DNA from 4 places in the Marinomonas sp. A3A genome. Region 1 is predicted to be linked to each of the others. Evidence: predicted binding sites of a transcription regulator. Region 1 holds the regulator's gene; each other region holds the start of a gene.

Evidence for each region. Region 1 encodes sigma-54, which starts transcription at its own class of promoters, with help from an activator protein. Its sites were predicted from a motif close to TGGCACNNNNNTTGCTNT; they were not measured.
Region 2: the regulator sigma-54 is predicted to act here: its motif matches at 1,592-1,609, upstream of CYL31_RS00150 (amino acid ABC transporter substrate-binding protein).
Region 3: the regulator sigma-54 is predicted to act here: its motif matches at 1,668-1,685, upstream of glnL (nitrogen regulation protein NR(II)).
Region 4: the regulator sigma-54 is predicted to act here: its motif matches at 3,567-3,584, upstream of CYL31_RS13635 (ANTAR domain-containing response regulator).

What each region holds. Positions count from the first base shown of each region.
Region 1 covers NZ_CP025532.1:2,481,026-2,485,753, reverse strand. Annotated here, with positions in the region: gene mgtE (magnesium transporter) at 1-171, opposite strand, end outside; gene CYL31_RS11595 (HPr family phosphocarrier protein) at 180-449, opposite strand; gene ptsN (PTS IIA-like nitrogen regulatory protein PtsN) at 459-908, opposite strand; gene CYL31_RS11585 (RNA polymerase factor sigma-54) at 926-2,398, opposite strand; gene lptB (LPS export ABC transporter ATP-binding protein) at 2,477-3,202, opposite strand; gene lptA (lipopolysaccharide transport periplasmic protein LptA) at 3,203-3,730, opposite strand; gene lptC (LPS export ABC transporter periplasmic protein LptC) at 3,714-4,193, opposite strand; gene CYL31_RS11565 (calcium/sodium antiporter) at 4,292-4,728, opposite strand, start outside.
Region 2 covers NZ_CP025532.1:30,734-35,461, reverse strand. Annotated here, with positions in the region: gene CYL31_RS00155 (amino acid ABC transporter permease) at 1-372, opposite strand, end outside; gene CYL31_RS00150 (amino acid ABC transporter substrate-binding protein) at 481-1,506, opposite strand; gene lrp (leucine-responsive transcriptional regulator Lrp) at 2,061-2,537, shown strand; gene CYL31_RS00140 (helix-hairpin-helix domain-containing protein) at 2,577-3,266, opposite strand; gene recG (ATP-dependent DNA helicase RecG) at 3,372-4,728, opposite strand, start outside.
Region 3 covers NZ_CP025532.1:781,657-786,384, reverse strand. Annotated here, with positions in the region: gene glnA (glutamate--ammonia ligase) at 44-1,450, shown strand; gene glnL (nitrogen regulation protein NR(II)) at 1,736-2,821, shown strand; gene ntrC (nitrogen regulation protein NR(I)) at 2,818-4,254, shown strand; gene CYL31_RS03655 (DUF3461 family protein) at 4,410-4,728, shown strand, end outside.
Region 4 covers NZ_CP025532.1:2,916,632-2,921,359, forward strand. Annotated here, with positions in the region: gene CYL31_RS13625 (CmpA/NrtA family ABC transporter substrate-binding protein) at 1-1,364, opposite strand, end outside; gene CYL31_RS13630 (CmpA/NrtA family ABC transporter substrate-binding protein) at 1,723-2,925, opposite strand; gene CYL31_RS13635 (ANTAR domain-containing response regulator) at 2,922-3,527, opposite strand; gene CYL31_RS13640 (helix-turn-helix domain-containing protein) at 3,716-4,354, opposite strand; gene CYL31_RS13645 (HlyD family type I secretion periplasmic adaptor subunit) at 4,460-4,728, opposite strand, start outside.

The DNA of each region.
Region 1 (4,728 bases):
GATTAACTCCCAAAGAAGCTTACGCTCTTTGGGAGGGGAGGACTCTAATAGACGAGCAACATCTTGTGCAGGCAAAGCCCCGTTAAGTAGATAACGGATTTGCATGGTGGCACCGGATTCAAGCGATTCAGTAACCGTTTGAAGGTGATTAAGCGTGTTTTGCTCTGACATAGAAGGTTTTACTCGTCTTCACCAAAGCGATTGTTGATTAATTCTATCACCGCCTTTATTGCGTCTTTTTCGTCTTCACCATTGGTTTTGACACGAATTTCTGTGCCTTTTCCAGCAGCCAGCATCATCATTGCCATAATGCTTTTGCCGTCAACATTGCGGCTGTCTTTTTCTATGGTGATGTCGCAAGAGAAGCGAGTGGTTGTTTCAACTAGTTTGCCGGCAGCGCGAGCATGCAAGCCAAGTTTGTTTATAATTGTGACGGACTCTTCCTGCATGCTGTTTCCCTATATTAATGAGTCAAAAATATTGAATAGTTCTTCATTGGTTTGTGCTGTACGCAGCTTGTCCAATGCTTCTGGAGACTGAGCAAGCTCGGCGATTTGGGCTAAAGTTGCAAGGTGTTGATCGCACTCATGAGGTGGAACAATTAGAGCAAATATTAGGTCAACCGCTCTTTTGTCGATGGAGTCGAAATCAATAGGCGTTTGTAGAGACATAACAACGATAGCGGTGTGGTTTGCAGACTCTAGACGGCAATGTGGAATAGCGATGCCGTTGCCAATGCCTGTGCTGCCTAGTTTCTCTCGACCAAGTAATGCGTCATAGATGGCTTCGTTGTCGCAATGTAGTCGATTTGAAGCGACTTCCGCAATGCTTTCAAGGACGCGTTTCTTACTAACAATATCTTGTTTTGCGAGAACGAGTTCCGCTTTTAATAATGATTTCAAGGACATGATAAAATGGTTTCCGTTTAGATCAGTCGTTTTCGTTCATTGGAAGGAGGGATGTTCATCGCCTCTCGATATTTGGCAACAGTACGTCGAGCAACCTGTATGCCTTGGTCTGCTAAAATAGCAGCTAGCTTGTTGTCACTTAGTGGTTTTTTTGCTGGTTCATCTGATACAAGCTTTTTAATCATAGCTCGTATTGCTGTAGAAGAACATTCTCCGCCAGAGGCTGTGTTGACATGGCTGGAGAAGAAGTACTTTAGCTCAAAAATACCTTTAGGTGTGTGCATGTATTTCTGGGTTGTTACCCTAGATATAGTTGATTCATGCATGCCAACTTCTTCTGCAACATCGTGAAGAACCATGGGTTTCATGGCTTCTTCGCCAAGTTCGAAGAAATCAATTTGTCGACTTACTATGCAGCTGGCCACTTTTAATAATGTTTCGTTGCGGCTCTGCAAGCTCTTCATGAACCATTTTGCTTCTTGAAGAGAGGTTTTGATGTAGGTGGCATCTTCGGCGGTTGTTGCTGTGCTAGCCATCGCTGAGTAAGTCTCATTGATTTTGATGGGCGGCAACGCGTCGTTATTTAGTTCAACTTGCCATACGTCATGGCGTTTTTTTACGGTGACGTCTGGAATAACGTAGTCGGTGTCATCTGCGTCGATCACTGAGCCAGGGCGTGGGTTAAGCTGTTGGATCAAATTGACGACTTCTTTTAGTGCTTCGTCTTTTAATTTTGTTTTGCGGCTTAACTGAGCAAAATCTCGGTTACCTAACAAGGGTAGGTAATGATCAATAAGATTGTGTGTGCTCTTGTATAGAGGGTGGCTCTGGAAAGCTTCCAGTTGCACAAGAAGGCAGTCGCGTAGGTCGATCGAGCATACGCCAACAGGGTCAAAGCGTTGTAGTCTGTGTTGTACAGCAATGACTTCGTCTAACTCAAGCTCTTCTAGTTCTGTACAAAGGGACTCACAAATGTCATCGGGGGAAATGCTTAAGTAGCCATCGGGTTGGACGCATTCAATGATGGCGTAAGCGATTTCGATGTCGCGATCTGACATGTGAGTTAAATTTAATTGCCATATTAAATGGTCTTGTATGCTTTCTGCTGGTGCATTTCGGCTTTCGAAGTCGCTATCGCCTTCGTAGCTGTTGTGATCACTGACGGCCGCAGAGCTTTGGTAGGTGTCATCCCAGTTACTGTCGATGGACAGTTCTTCTGGGATACTTTCTGTCCACTCGGACTCTACGCGTGCTTCTTCGCTATTGTTGTCGACTGTTGTATCTGCAGCACTTTTTGATTCTATACTGGCAGGGATGTCGCTATGAATTTGTTCGTCGTCGTCGAGCTCAAGTAGTGGATTAGACTCAAGGAATTCGTGAATTTCTTGTTTTAAATCCAACGTAGAAAGCTGCAGCAAGCGGATAGCCTGTTGCAGTTGTGGCGTCATGGTCAGCTGCTGACCGAGCTTTAATTGTAAAGACTGCTTCATAGAGCAACTCTTTCTTCTAATTGAATGAATTGGAACGAGTTGTGCATACTACTCCCTTTCTACAGCAATGATAAGGGGTTACAGGCGGAAGTCGTCGCCTAAATAGACCTTTTTTACTTGTTCATTGTTGATGACGGTACTGGCATCGCCAGATGCAATGATGTAGCCATTACCAACAATGTAAGCTTTATCGCAGATGTCTAGTGTCTCTCTGACGTTGTGATCGGTAATTAGGACGCCGATTCCACTCTCTTGGAGGTGTTTGATAATGTGCTTTATATCACCAACGGAAATAGGGTCTACGCCAGCAAATGGTTCATCAAGTAAGATGAATTTTGGGTTCATGGCAACAGCTCTCGCTATTTCGACCCGGCGTCTTTCTCCTCCTGATAAGGCCATTCCTAGGTTGGTGCGAATATGAGTGATATGGAACTCTTCTAAGAGCTCTTCTAGTCTTTCTTGTTGTTGCGCTTTTGTTAGTTTTTTGCGTGTTTCTAAGATGGCTAGAATATTATCCTCTACAGACATTTTTCTAAAAATAGATGCCTCTTGAGGAAGGTAGCCAACGCCTTTTTGAGCACGTGTGTGCATCGCGTCATGAGTAATATCTTGGCCGTCAATAAATATGCCGCCAGCATCGTTTGCTACCATGCCAACTATCATATAAAAGCAGGTTGTCTTGCCCGCGCCATTAGGGCCGAGTAGGCCAACGGCTTGGCCTGACTCAACGGAAATAGATACATCCTTTACGACTTGGCGTTTTTTGTAACTCTTTGCAAGGTGTTTTGCCTCTAGTATAGCCATCTATTTTTTGGTCTCAGGTGCTTGTTTATCTTTTGGCGCTTGTGGCTGTAAAGTCATTGAAACGCGCCCTGAATCTTTTTTCTCAGCACTGAAAGTGCCGTCATCGACCATATAAAGGATGTAGTCTGCAGTGATGGAATTTTGCATTCTACTTAAATAGCCGTCGCCGATGATTTCTAGTTTTGATTCGCTTGTTAGGTAATGTATTTCGTTACCTTTGCTAATAACAATGTTGCCGCTCCAATCTATTTGCTGGCTAAATTTCGCAGGCTTTCCTGTGGCTTCTAGGCTGCTGAATTGTCGAGTCTTTGGATCGGTTGTTACTTTAAGGTATTGCGCTTGAATTTCAATGGTACCTTGTTTAACAAATACATTACCTTTGTATATTGCTTCGCCTGAGTTTTGGTCGAATAATGCTTCATCTGCCTGTATTTCTAATGGTTTACTTGTGTCGTCAGGCAGTGCGTATGCGTATTGGCCAATTAGGGCCGAAGTGAGCAACACGCTGATGTTAATGAATCGTTTCATATTTTCCTCGTACAGATCCTGTCATCACGACTTCTTCTGAATTGATATAAGTTTTAATTTCTCCAGCAGAAGTCTCTCCTTGAGTGGAGATAAGTGTCGCGTTTCCATAGCTGGTTAGTGATTGATCTTTATCTAAGTAATGTATGTTGTCTGCACTGAGCTTTATATCTTCAGATTGGAGGTATTTTTTAGTTGCTCTAGCGTTTTCGGTTAATAGAATATCATTACTTCCGTCTTCAATAACCCCTTTATCTGCTTTTGCGCTCCATTGACCTGATTTTGTGTAGCGTTCAATACTCGGAGTTTCTAATAAGGTTCTGGATTTAGCTATATAATGCAGTGTTTGTTCTGCGTCGAGTGTTTCAATTAGAGCTCCATCGGTATCAAACTCTTTTACTTTGACTTTAGTGATGAAATAGTCGGGTGAGCTGCTTAGTGATTCAGTTTGAACCAAGTTTTGCATAGGTGTCGTCCCATACCACCCTAAAGAAGCCACTAATAGTAAAGCAGCCCCTATGATCGAGAGGTTTTTGGGTTTTATTAGTTGTTTAAGCGAAAGCATTACACCGAACCGTTTGTGCTAATGATAAATAAATAAACCCCATAAGAAGCAATCAGTGGTACACCTACCCATCGAGGGATGCTGTTGTTCTTCGTTCTTTTGAAGATGAAAATGGCAAGAGCAAGAGCGACGGTTAAGCCTAATACCCAAGGGAAGTCTCGGCTTGTTACGCTTCCATCAATTAATCCTGGTGCAATTAAGCCAGGTAGAGGAAGTACAGTTGCTAAGTTGAAGATGTTTGATCCTAAGATGTTACCAATTGCTATGTCGTGATGACCTTTTCGTACGCTGCTAACTGAAGCGGCAAGCTCTGGTAAGCTGGTTCCGACAGCAACGATAGTAAGGCCTATAACCAATTCGCTTACGCCTAAAGCGGTCGCTATGCCAATTGCTCCCCAAACAAGTAATTTTGAGCTACCTATTAAGACAGCAAGAC
Region 2 (4,728 bases), 2.0 Mb from region 1:
AGTTGCTAAACGTGCCACTAACCAGTTTTTTGATAAACGGGCTAGGCCCATTATTACACCAATAATGGTGGCTAATATTATACCTAATAGAGAGATTACGAAGGTGTTGATTAAAGCAACAACAAACGCTCGTCCGTAAGTATTAGCTTCGGTGTATTCAATAAGGTGAATAAGAATTGGAAAACCAGCAGGCTCATTAAAAAATGAGAAACCAGTGGAAATCCCTCGGTTATCGAGGTTGGCTTGAAGGTTACTAAATAAGTAATAACCCGCAAAGACCACCATCGCTAGCAGCAAAATTTGAAAAATTAAGGCACGATTACCCGCGTCGTTCAAAAAGCTGTTATTGCTCGGAGTTGTTTTATCGCTCATCTTGGTTCAGGCAATGAAATGCTCGTCAGATGTGTAAGAAAGGGGGGAGAAACCCAGCGACTCTCTAGTCGCTGGGTAAATACCCAAGCAGTTTGTTTGCTTTAGGTATTAACGAACTGGTGGCGCATACATGATGCCGCCAGCTTCAGTCCATAGAGCATTAAGGCCACGTGGTAAATCTACAGGAGTAGATGGACCAACGTTACGCTCAAACACTTCACCGTAGTTACCTACGTTAGCGATGATGTTGTAAGCCCAATCGGCAGGAAGCTCTAGTTGAGCACCCATATCACCTTCAACACCTAGTAGACGTTTGATGCCTGGATCATTGGTTTCGCTTTTGATCTTAGCAACGTTTTTAGATGTGATATCCATTTCTTCAGCGTTAACTTGAACATACATAGCCCAAGTTACGATATCTTTCCATTGGTTGTCGCCGTGGCGAACAACTGGACCTAATGGCTCTTTAGAAATAGTTTCTGGAAGAATAACGTGAGCAGATGGATCTGCTAGTTTAGTACGGTGAGCTGCTAGACCTGATTTATCAGTCGTGTATACGTCACAACGACCAGAGTCATAAGCTGCTAGTGCTTCGTCTGCTTTTTGTACAACAACTGGCACATAAGATAGTTTGTTTTTACGGAAGAAATCCGCCATGTTCAATTCTGTCGTTGTGCCTTGTTCTGTACAAACCGTCGCACCATCAAGGTCCAACGCGGATTTAACGCCTAGGTCTTTACGAACCATGAAACCTTGACCGTCATAGAAGTTAACTGCAGTGAAGTCTAGACCCAAAGACGCATCACGTGTGTAAGTCCAAGTTGTGTTACGAGCAAGAATATCGATTTCACCAGATTGTAGAGCGGTGAAACGTTCTTTAGCAGAAAGTGGGGTGAATTTTACTTTTTGAGCATCACCAAAAATTGCAGAAGAAACAGCACGGCAAGCATCAACGTCTATACCTGACCAGTTACCTTTGTCATCGGCATTAGAGAATCCTGGAACACCTGTACTGACACCACATTGAACGAAGCCTTTTGCTTTAACATCTTCAAGTGTTGACGCAGCAGCACCAGCACTGATTGTAGCGGCGATTGCAGCGGTCGAAAGTAATTTACCAACATTCGATTTCATTATATTGAGCCTCCCAGGCGTTTTTATATATGTTGTTATCTTGCTTGATTCTATATTTCAGATTTTAAAATCTGTGCATTAAAACTTAGCAAGGTTAGTGCCAACATTTAATTATTCTTGTTGTTAGGTATATGTAGACGATTCCTCTAAAAGATCATCACATACCCCTATAGAATTACTCTTTTGAGGAGTAGTCAAGGATAAAATGTCAGGAAAGATGCGTGTAATACTCGTTCTTTGCACTTTTTGGGAGAGAAGAGTGAGATGTTTTAAGTGACTTAGCTGAATATATTTTTCTATTAAAGCTAGAGAAAACAAGGTTCTCCGAGCGAATTCAGTTGATTCTTTTGCACAAATATAGGGCGCAATATGGAAAAAGTGGATCTATTTTGTGCTGGATGAATTTTTTGCATCATTTTGGTGCCTGGTTGTGATTTCTTGTATCTAATTTGAATACCCATACGCAATATATTGAATAAAGCACTTTCCATAATTTGTAATCTGCATGGTAGACTTAAGTATCAATTGAAGCCATGTAAGGAGATCCACATCAGATGGATAACTCAGCAAAACCGCTTGATCGCTTAGACAAAAAAATTCTTCGAGAGCTGCAGATTAATGGCCGTTTATCGAATGTAGAGTTGGCTAGTCGTGTAGGGCTAAGTGCAACTCCTTGTTTAGAGCGAGTGCGCCGTTTGGAACGTAATGGTTACATTACGGGTTATTGCGCTTTGGTTAACCCAAAGAAGGTTGACGCAGGATTGCTTGTGTTTGTCGAGATTCGTCTTAAGACGACGTCTCCAGAAGGCTTTAATGAATTCAAAACCGCAGTATCTGAGATTCCAGAAATATTGGAGTGTCATTTGATTGCAGGTGACTTTGAATACCTTTTGAAAGCACGCGTATCCAACATGGACACTTATCGTCTTTTGCTTGGTGAAACCTTACTGACTCTGCCACATGTTCGAGAATCTCGTACTTATGTAGCGATGGAGGAAGTGAAGAATACGACTGTGGTTAACATCCCATAAAAAATAACCATTACTGAATGGCCTGCTTTTGCAGGCTTATTACCTTGATAATTCTGCGACCATTTTACCTAGCATTACCGGCCCCACTCCTTTTACATTAAGTACGGCTTTTTCTGAGCGAAAAGGGCGTTCTGCCACGAGTTTTTCAAGAACCTTTTTCGGTACGCCTTTCACTTTTAGAAGCTTGTCCACTTTTGATTTATTAATGGCGAGATAACCATCGGCGTAACCAGTGGCGTTTTTTTTTACTTCTTTCGACTTTTTTACGATAGGATTCTCTGTTGCTATTTTCGGCGTAGATGCTGCCTTTTCGCCCTCTAGTTCTTTAATTTTCATCGCCGATGCGGAGTAACCTGCAGACGCTTCAATTTGGTAAGGAGCATCGAAATAGGCTGAGTCACATAAGGTGTAATCCACGCCATTCCATTCATTAAGCTGCAATACGAGTTGCCAATTGCCCGCAGGTGGTTGTCGGAAAAGTAGATCGTAGTGACAATCGGAAAGAAAATGTTGTCCTTTCATTTCACCAATCATGGTTGAAGCGAGTACGATTGCTTCTGCGTTTCCCACGCCTTGCTGAAATGCACATAACTGTAGTTGCAGTGTGCCACTGAGATTGCCTTCGACTCTATCGTTAGCGATACGTTGAATGGTAACGATGACTCTGTCATTTTCGATTCGGTAGCCACAGCCTTGTATTGTTAGATGTGCTTGATTGAAAGCATTCATATCTGTTCCTTCTTGCGAATCGATTGAGTGGAATCACTAGGGGATTTTTGATTAAAATTTGCTCATGTGCAAGCAAATCTCCCTTTATTTAGACGATAAGAGGATTTAGACGTTTAAATATTGATCGTGATTAGGTAACCATCGAGATAAAAGTGGTGAGACACGATCAGGATAACGACTGTGCAATAGAGAAGCGGCTTTTTGCACATCATCGAGCAAGTTTTTATCGCGCTGTAAATCCGCTACTTTGAATTCCCAAAGGCCAGTTTGTCTGGTGCCGAGCAGTTCACCTGGGCCTCGTAATTCAAGGTCTTTCTCTGCAATTTTAAAACCATCGCTGGTTTCTCGCATGGTGGAAAGTCGCTCTTTGCCTTGTTGTCCTAATGGTGCTTTATAAAGCAGCACACAATGGCTGGCAGTTTGCCCCCGACCAACACGACCACGTAACTGGTGAAGCTGAGCAAGGCCAAGACGTTCAGGGTTTTCTATTACCATCAGGCTAGAGTTTGGCACATCTACACCGACTTCGATGACGGTTGTCGCGACCAAGAGCTGAATTTCTCCGGCTTTAAATCTAGCCATGATGTCGGCTTTTTCTTGCGCTTTGAGTCGACCATGCACCAAACCAATGGATAAGTTACCCAATTGCTCTTGTAGTAATATTGCCGTGTCTTCTGCCGCTTGGCATTGTAAGGCCTCGGATTCTTCAATCAAGGTACAGACCCAATAGGCTTGCTTGCCTTCTTCACAGGCGCTTTTCACGCGATCAATCACTTCTTGTCGGCGCTGATCCGATACAACAATGGTATTTACCGGCGTTCGACCAGGCGGTAGCTCGTCGATAATGGAGCAATCCAAATCGGCATAGGCAGACATGGCTAAAGTTCGGGGAATCGGTGTAGCAGTCATTATGAGCTGATGGGGCTGGAAACCGTGCTTCATGCCTTTTTCACGCAACGCCATACGCTGATGCACACCAAAGCGATGTTGTTCGTCGATAATGGCGAGCGCTAAACGATCAAACTCAACAGTGTCCTGAAATAACGCATGAGTACCGACGACAATTTGTGCTGTACCAGAGGCGATATCAGCGAGCTCTTTCTCGCGAGTTTTGCCTTTAAGTTTGCCGATCATCCACGCGACTTTTAAATCAAGCGGCTCGAACCATTGAGTGAAATTAATATAATGCTGTTCGGCTAGAATTTCGGTTGGCGCCATGATGGCAACTTGATAGCCAGCTTGTACGACGGACGCAGCAGCTAAAGCGGCCACCAAGGTTTTTCCTGACCCTACATCGCCCTGAACCAAACGCAGCATAGGATGCCCTGAGCCGAGATCGTTAAGGATTTCTTGAAATACTCGATTTTGTGCATTGGTTGGCGAAAAAGGCAATTGTTGCAACAGTCGTTGGCTTAACTCACCTGCGGTTTGAACCTTAATTGCGGCATCTTGTTTGGCTTTC
Region 3 (4,728 bases), 1.7 Mb from region 1:
CAACGAAAAATAATTTCGCTTTAACTACGACTGGAGAACAACTATGTCAAACAAGACCCTTGCCTTGATTGCTGAGCATGACGCGAAGTGGGTTGACCTTCGCTTTACCGACTTTAAAGGTAAAGAGCAACACGTAACTATTCCAGCTATTACGGTAGATGAAGAGTTTTTTGAAAACGGCCAGATGTTTGATGGTTCATCTATCTCTGGCTGGAAAGGCATTAACGAATCTGACATGATCATGTCTCCTCAAGATGATACTGCCGTTATCGATCCTTTCACTGAAGAATCAACTGTTATCGTTCGTTGTAACATCATCGAACCTTCTACTATGCAAGGTTATGACCGCGACCCTCGCTCTGTTGCCCTTCGCGCAGAAGAGTTCCTTAAGTCGACAGGTCTTGGCGACACAGCTTTCTTTGGTCCAGAGCCTGAATTTTTCATCTTTGACGATGTTAAATGGAAAACAGACATGTCAGGTTGTTCTGTAGAAATCAACTCTGAAGAAGCTGCTTGGTCTTCTAACAAGAAATTTGAAGGCGGCAACATGGGCCACCGTCCTTTCGTAAAAGGCGGCTATTTCCCAGTACCACCAGTTGACTCTCATCACGATCTTCGTGGCGCTATGTGTAACGCTATGGAGAGTATGGGCCTTGTTATTGAAGTGCATCACCACGAAGTAGCAACTGCTGGTCAAAACGAAATCGGTGTTAAATTTAACACGCTAGTTAAAAAAGCAGACGAAGTTCAAATTCTTAAGTACTGCGTACACAACGTAGCTCACGCTTACGGCAAAACTGCGACTTTCATGCCTAAACCAATCGTTGGTGACAACGGTTCTGGTATGCACGTTCACCAGTCTTTCTGGAAAAACGGCGAAAACCAATTCGCTGGCGATCAATACGCTGGCCTATCTGAAATGGCGCTTTACTACATCGGTGGTATCATCAAGCACGCTAAAGCATTGAACGCATTCACTAATGCTTCAACTAACTCTTACAAGCGTCTTGTTCCTCATTTCGAAGCTCCAGTAATGCTTGCATACTCTGCGCGTAACCGCTCTGCTTCTATCCGTATCCCATACGTTGCAAGCCCTAAAGGCAAACGTATTGAAGCTCGTTTCCCTGATCCAACCGCTAACCCATACCTAGCATTCGCAGCTATGTTGATGGCTGGTATCGACGGCATCAAAAACAAGATTCACCCTGGAGATGCTGCAGACAAAGATTTGTACGACCTTCCAGCTGAAGAAGCTCATGCCATTCCACAGGTTGCTAGCAGCCTAGAAGAAGCGCTTAAGTGCCTAGACGAAGATCGCGCGTTCTTGACTCAAGGCGGCGTATTCTCTGATGACATGATCGATGCTTACATCGAACTTAAAACTGGCGAAGCTCGTCGCGTATCTATGACGACTCACCCACTTGAGTTCGAACTTTACTACAGCGCTTAATATTTTAGACCGCTAAGTAAAACACGAAAGCCTCGACCTAGTTCGGGGCTTTTTTTTTACGATTATTTAAACACTTTTCTTACCAATCTTTTTTTATCCGTTGATTTATTTTGCACAAAAATAAACACGAACACCTACATGCACTATAATTGTGCATTAAACTTTTATAGTTAATACAAAGGCCTTAATAAATAAGCTATCTCGGACTGCCCAATGTTGGTTCGCTTTTTGCAACTATTTTTCAAGGAAACCATAAAAGCAGGAGTCAATAGAGAGGCACTGTCTGTGTATAGCTTATTAATAGACCATTTATCTACTGCGGTTGTTCAACTGAACGACAAGCTTGAGATCGAGTATCTAAATCCTGCAGCCGAAATGTTGCTGGCGGTGAGCCGACGCCGAATTTATGGCAATGATATTGGCGCCGCTTTTCGCGAAAACGAAGAAAGTATTCAAGCTCTGTATGCAGCAATAGAATCTGGCCACCCGTTTACTAAACGTGAGGCTGAAATTGAATGTAGCAACAGCAAAAAACTCTTTTGTGACTATACCGTCACACCAATAATGGGGACATCAAGCGATACCGAAAGTCTCATTATAGAACTGTACCCACGCGACAGAATGAAACGCATCTCACAAGAAGATGAAATCATAGCGAATCATGAAAGCAGCAAAGAGCTGGTTCGCGGCTTAGCACATGAAATTAAAAACCCATTGGGTGGAATTCGTGGCGCGGCACAATTGATTAGTCGCGCCTTCACTGACGAAGCCCTAAACGACTACACACAAGTAATCATTGAAGAATCGGATCGTTTACGTGACCTTGTCGATCGTTTGTTAGGGCCGAGGCAACTGCCTAAAAACAAATCACTCAATATCCATAAAGTAATTGAGCGTGTTAGACAGCTTATTTCCGTTGAAACAGAGAATCAAATTGAACTGATTCGTGATTACGATCCAAGTATTCCAGATCTGATTGGTGACGAATCTCAGTTAATACAGGCGTTGCTGAATATCACCAGAAACGCCATGCAAGCCCTAATGGATGATGAAGATAATCACCATAAAACGATTCACATGGTGACCCGAACATTGCGTCAATTCACTATTGGCTCTAAACGCCATCGCTTAGTGTGTAAAATCAGTATTATTGATAATGGACCAGGTATACCAGAAGCCATTCTCAAAACCCTCTTTTACCCCATGGTCAGCGGACGAGCCGATGGAACAGGCTTAGGACTGTCCATCGCACAATCCGTTATTCATCAGCACCATGGCATTGTTGAATGCAACAGTTACCCGAAAATGACCGAATTTAATATATTAATTCCCATTGAGACGACAGTCCAAGACCAGGAGAAACACTCATGACACCAGAAGAAACCGTATGGATTGTTGACGACGATCGTTCTATTCGCTGGGTATTAGAGAAGACATTAGAGCAAGAGGGAATCCAATGTCGTTTATTTGATTCCGCAGAAAATCTAGTCAACATGATTGATAAAGAGCAACCAAGTGCCATTATCAGCGACATACGCATGCCAGGCATGGATGGCTTAAAACTGCTCGAAAAATTGCAAAAAGATCACCCTTATTTACCTGTTATTATTATGACAGCGCACTCAGATCTTGAGAGCGCTGTTGCTTCTTACCAAGGTGGTGCTTTTGAATATTTACCTAAACCTTTCGACGTAGAAGAAGCAGTTAGTCTTGTTAAGCGTGCCATGCTGCATCACCGTAACGCCAGACCTAGCACTGATAACATGGAAGTGGCAGAAGAAGAGCCACAAGTTGATAAAGAAATCATTGGCGAAGCGCCAGCTATGCAGGAAGTTTTCCGAGCTATTGGCCGTCTTGCAAATTCAAATATTACCGTTTTAATTAACGGCGAATCTGGAACAGGTAAGGAACTAGTTGCACAAGCACTACATACCCACAGCCCTAGAGCTGCCAATCCTTTTATCGCTTTAAACATGGCAGCCATTCCACACGACTTAATCGAGTCTGAGTTATTTGGTCATGAAAAAGGCGCATTTACGGGAGCCAATACTCAACGTCGTGGCCGCTTTGAACAAGCTAACGGCGGTACACTTTTCCTAGATGAAATAGGTGACATGCCAGCTGAGACACAAACTCGTTTATTACGCGTTTTAGCCGATGGAGAGTTTTACCGTGTTGGTGGTCATACTCCAGTAAAAGTTGATGTTCGTATCATTGCTGCGACACACCAGAACTTAGAAAACTTGGTACAAAAAGGCTCTTTCCGTGAAGATTTATTTCACCGCCTAAACGTCATCCGTATTCATTTGCCTAAATTAGCTGAGCGTCGCGAAGACATTCCAAAACTTGCTCGCCATTTTTTAAGCCGTGCGGCGGACGAACTTTCCGTTGAACCAAAACAACTCACTAAAGAAACCGAAAACTACCTTACTCAACTTGAATGGCCAGGTAACGTTCGCCAATTAGAAAACACCTGTCGTTGGCTAATTGTAATGGCATCAGGCCGTGAAGTTTTGGTGGAAGATTTACCACCAGAATTACTTGCTGCCGTTCCTCACGAACAACCGTTCGCCTCATGGGAGGAAGCCCTTAAAAACTGGGTGGACAGCACATTGGCAACAGGCCAGAAAGGTATTCTTGACCAAGCTGTACCAAAGTTTGAGCGTATCATGATAGAGACAGCACTTGCTCATACTGGTGGACGCCGCCGTGATGCTTCTTTGTTATTGGGCTGGGGGCGCAACACGTTAACTCGTAAAATTAAAGAGTTGAATATCGACCACGCTGAGCAAGATGAGGATTAGCATCAGTTGAGATGCATGAAAATAAATGCAGGCAAAACTATATGCAATTTGCCTGCATTATCTCAGTTTTCTGCCATTTTTGACTTGCTTTTACGAACGCAATCCCCTACTAATTAAAGACAACTAATTGGTCATTAATAAACGGGAAAATAGTTATGTATCCAACACTTCAGTCCATGGGTATCACAAGCATACAGGACATTGAAAAATTTACTTTGCGTTACGAAGGCGGACACGACGTACTAAAAATTTATTACCGTCGTGAAAAAGGCTCATTACTTCCTAAAAGCAAAAAATTCAAATTTGGTCGCTCAACCAAAACTGTATTAGCGGATGGCGGTCAACAGACTTACCGACAAGTACAAGAGCCTTCTCTTATCGTTTTACGTGCAATGGAAGAGCTAGAGCAAATTGTTGGCAAACAGCACGAAACTAAAGCAACAAAAGCTGACTTGATTAAAGAACTAGAACACT
Region 4 (4,728 bases), 440 kb from region 1:
TAATCATTTGGGTGTTTGCCGTCATAAGTCACACCATCGATAAAGTCACTTTGTGGTGGCTTAAAACCATCTTCTTTAGCGAAATCAGGGAATTCAGATGCCGTCATCACACCATCTTCTATCAAGGATTTTGCGGCTTGCGCATAAATATCAGGACGATAGACATCTTTGGCGGTCTTCATGAACCATTCGTCAGACTTAGGTTCGGCAATTTGCCCCCAACGACGCATTTGCGTTAGGTACCAAATCGCATCGCTGTAATAGGGATAAGTTGCGTGGTGACGAAAGAAAACATTGAAATCGGGTATTTCACGCTTATCACCTTTTTCATACTCAAACGTCCCAGTCATGCTATTAGCGATCACATCGTAATCAGCACCGACATATTGACTACGTGCGAGTATTTTTACCGCTTCCGGACGATTGGCGTTGTTGTTTTCATCTAACCATTTCGCTGCGCGGATCATGGCTTTTACAACACGAATATGAGTATTTGGGTATTTTTCCGCCCACTCACTGCTCACACCGAAAACTTTCTCTGGGTTATTTTTCCAGATTTCATAATCTGTGATGACTGGTACACCAATACCTTTAAAGACGGCTTGTTGGTTCCAAGGTTCGCCAACGCAATAACCAGAAATCGTGCCTGCTTCCATGGTGGCTGGCATTTGTGGTGGTGGCGTCACAGACAACAAAGCATCGGCGTTAATTTGACCACTGGTATCGCCTCGCGCTGGCGCGTAATAACCCGGATGGATGCCACCGGCAGCAAGCCAATAACGCAGCTCGTAGTTATGTGTTGAAACAGGAAACACCATGCCCATTTTGAATGGCTTGCCTTGTGCTTTATAGCCATCGATCACAGGTTTTAAAGCGCTGGCGCTAATAGGATGTACAGGCTTTCCATCTGGACCGTTAGGAATGTTTTTCTTCATGTCATCCCAAACATCATTTGAAACGGTAATCCCGTTACCATTCAAATCCATACTAAAAGCCGTCACTATGTGTGCTTTTGTACCGTATCCGATGGTTGCACCAAGTGGCTGACCCGCTAACATGTGAGCGCCGTCCAACTGACCGTCAATGACTCGATCTAGTAAAACTTTCCAGTTTGCTTGCGCTTCTAAAGTGACGTACAAACCTTCGTCTTCGAAATAGCCTTTCTCATAAGCAATAGCTAATGGCGCCATATCGGTCAATTTGATAAAGCCAAATTTAAGCTCTTCTTTTTCTGCATAGCCTAGTTCTGCATGCGCCGCCCCAGATAAGAGTGCAGAGCCCAACAATATAGAAAGACTAGCTTTTTGAGTGGCATTGACGAATATCGGAAAAGGAATTACCTCTTTCAAAAATCTTAGGTTCATAGTCTCGCTCCGCGTAAAGGATTAAAAAGTACAAAAACAAAAAAGGCGCATGCGAATCACAAAATTTGTGTTCGCAGGCGCCTTTGCCATTCATAGAAAGCCCTACATTGGACTTTCAATAATGTGGGTGACAATTAACGATCGTTGCTAATTTCACCAAAATTTTTTTAAAACTCTATGTCTCTATAAATAATTCTATGATTTTTATAAAGCACGCAGCGTGCCAATATAACTAACTCAATGATTTATAAGTTTTTTAGGGTAGCGTGCTTATCTAGATAACACTATTCAACACGTAATACGAACCTATTCGCCCAACAATCAAGCAGAGTGCACTAAAAGAAGACACGCAAACACATTATTTAGCCGATGTATCAAAACCGGCTAAAATCCCATCTGGATGCAAACGTATCTTTCCTGCCGCAACGGCATCCAACCAAGTTTCCTCCTGTTCGGCAGACAAATACCAATCCCTACTTTCACCTTCTTCAGGAAAACCTAAAGCTTTGTTATAAAGATCCTGACGGTAAACTTGCTCTGCCACTTTACTCAGTGACTGAATCTCCCCCAGCTGCTGCCAACGATGCATTTGCGCCATAATCCATAATGCGTAACTAGGTAAAGGTTTATTAATATCGCTACCAGAAAAACGCTGATACGCCTTCATTGGCCAATCAAATTGACCTTTTGGTTTAATGGCACTGAAACCATAAACTAGCTGCTCTAGTGTGCAATTCAGATAATCTGGATGACTTAATATACTCAGCAACTCAGTTTGGTTGCTGGGCTCATCTACCCACAAACAGGCTTTTTCTAAGGCGCGAATAATTGACAAATACACGGCTTGGTTCTGTTCGGCCCAAACAGAGTTCACGCCAAATACTTTTTCTGGTGTACTCCCCCAAATTTCATAACCAGTCACCAACATATGCCCAATACCTTGCTCAACAGCAAGACTGTTCCATGGCTCACCGACGCAATAACCATCGATATCACCCTGCTTTAAGCTATCGAGCATCTTCACGGGTGGAACCACGACTATTTGCATATCTTTATCGGAATCAATTCCGGCGCGGCTCAGCCAATCTCTTAGCTGATAGTTATGAGATGAATAAGGATAAACCATCGCAAAACGTAATGGTGCCGCGTCAGCTCCTCGGGCATCGAGCAATTTTTTCAACGCCACACCTGTGCGAATATCAACCGAAGACTCAGCATAATGCTGCAACTCTTCATACAGGGCATTACCAATCGTGATGCCGTTGCCGTTATGGCTTACGGTAAAACTCGTTTGCATGGCGGTCTTAATGGTACCAACCCCCAAACTGGCCGCAATCGGCATAGACGCCAACATATGAGCGCCATCAAGCAGATTAAAGGCCACTTTATCGCGGATACTTGCCCAAGATGCTTCTTTAGATAGCACCACATCCACGCCTTCTTGAATGAAAAAGCCTTTTTCTTGGGCAATTACAAAGGGGGCACAATCGATCAATGGAATAAAACCAATACGAACAGGTTCACTATTTTGAATAATATTATTTGGCTGCATCAGGTTCATTTTGAACCTCCCATCAGTTCCATCACAGAGATGATATTACGAGCTACGTCTGTCATTCGCTGACTACGATCCATCGCGAGTTTCCTCAGCGCTTTATAAGCAGCAGGCTCATCACATTGTTGATGTTTCATTATCAGCCCTTTTGCTTTATCTATCAGCTTACGGTCTTCAAGCTGACTTTTTACGGATTCTAATTCCGACCTTAGCGCCTGAAACTCTCGAAATCTTGCAATGGCAACTTGCAGCAACGCTTTAACGCTACCACTGTTAACACCATCAACCACATAGGCGCTGACACCCGCTCGAATAGCCGCTTCCACGTGTCTGGAATCATCTTCTTCGGCAAACATCACAATAGGACGAGGATTATCTTTGGTAAGTCGAGACATGTTTTCCAACATATCTCGATCTGGGGATTCGATATCAATAATGACCATATCTGGTTGAAATTCGTTAACTGCTTCCGTTAGATTCTTGGCATTTTCCAGTCGTCTAATTACGCGATAACCACTATCAATCATGGCTTGCTCTACAATGGCTGCTCGTGCGGGCTCATTGTCAACAAGCATCACGGTTAATTCTTTTTCTGGGCGAGCAGGCATGGTGCATTCTCTTAAAAACGTGAAGTCATTCTCAGATAAAATGCAAGATATGCGCCATTTCGATACACTATTTTTCTAGAGGATTAAACGCAAAAAAGGCTCAAAATAGAGCCTTTAGAGAGAAGTAACTAGATAAAACATTAAAAGCGAGCTTTATAAGTGCACACTAGCACTCATAAAGAACCAAACTAATGCACAGCATATCTAGTCTGTGCAAGCAGCGCTAAAGACAAACGGTCTTTAGTATTGGTTTTTTTGAAAATCGAGGTTAAATGGGCTTTTACAGTACGCTCTGTAATACCCATCTCAAGAGCGATTTGCTTATTTGATAAGCCTCTTGAAACACTGTGAGCAACATTCACCTCTCGTTCAGACAAGTCATCCAAATCATCATTATGAATCATCTTCGCAGGTAAGGTAGACTGCATAATAAGCTGCTGAATAAAGGATTTACCGCCCCAAATTTCACCAGAATCAACAACAGATAACACTAAAGAAAGCTGCTCTTTACCAATATAAGGGGCACATTGACCACTCACACCTACAGAAAAAAGTCTTAAAGCCGCTGCTTGATTCAATTGATTCGGAAATACGATAATTTTTTGCTTAGGAAAAGCAGAGCAAAGCGCAACGACGTCCTCTACCTGTTTAGAAAAAGATATCTCGTCTAAATAAATAAAACAGTAGGTGAAACTAGACATTGCGGTTTCCAACGCTTGGTACACCTCATCAAACGTCTCAACTCGAACCAATGAAGCACTTACATTGACAATTTGATTCCAATGTTTCCATACGGCATCATCTGTATTCCAACACAAAGTTTTCAAAATAAGTCTCGTCCTATCAAGTGCGATGTGACCATTCTAACCAGCTAACAAGAGCGTATTGTTAACATTTGTAACTATGCATTACGCTTGAAAACTTTTTTGTAATTACCGCTCACGAAGCGCATTTTGTTTTGCTTTCAAAATAGGCTTTAGCAAATAATCCAATAAGGTTTTCTTACCAGTAATAATATCTACTGTAGCCTGCATACCCGGAATAACTGGTAATGGAGCTTTCTCCGTCCCTAAATAGTTTTTATCAGTCCTAACCCTTACCAAATAAAAACTGTTCCCTTCTTCATCAAGGATAGTATCTGCGCTGATATTTTCTACAATGCCATGTAAACCGCCAAATATGGCGAAATCATAGGCAGATA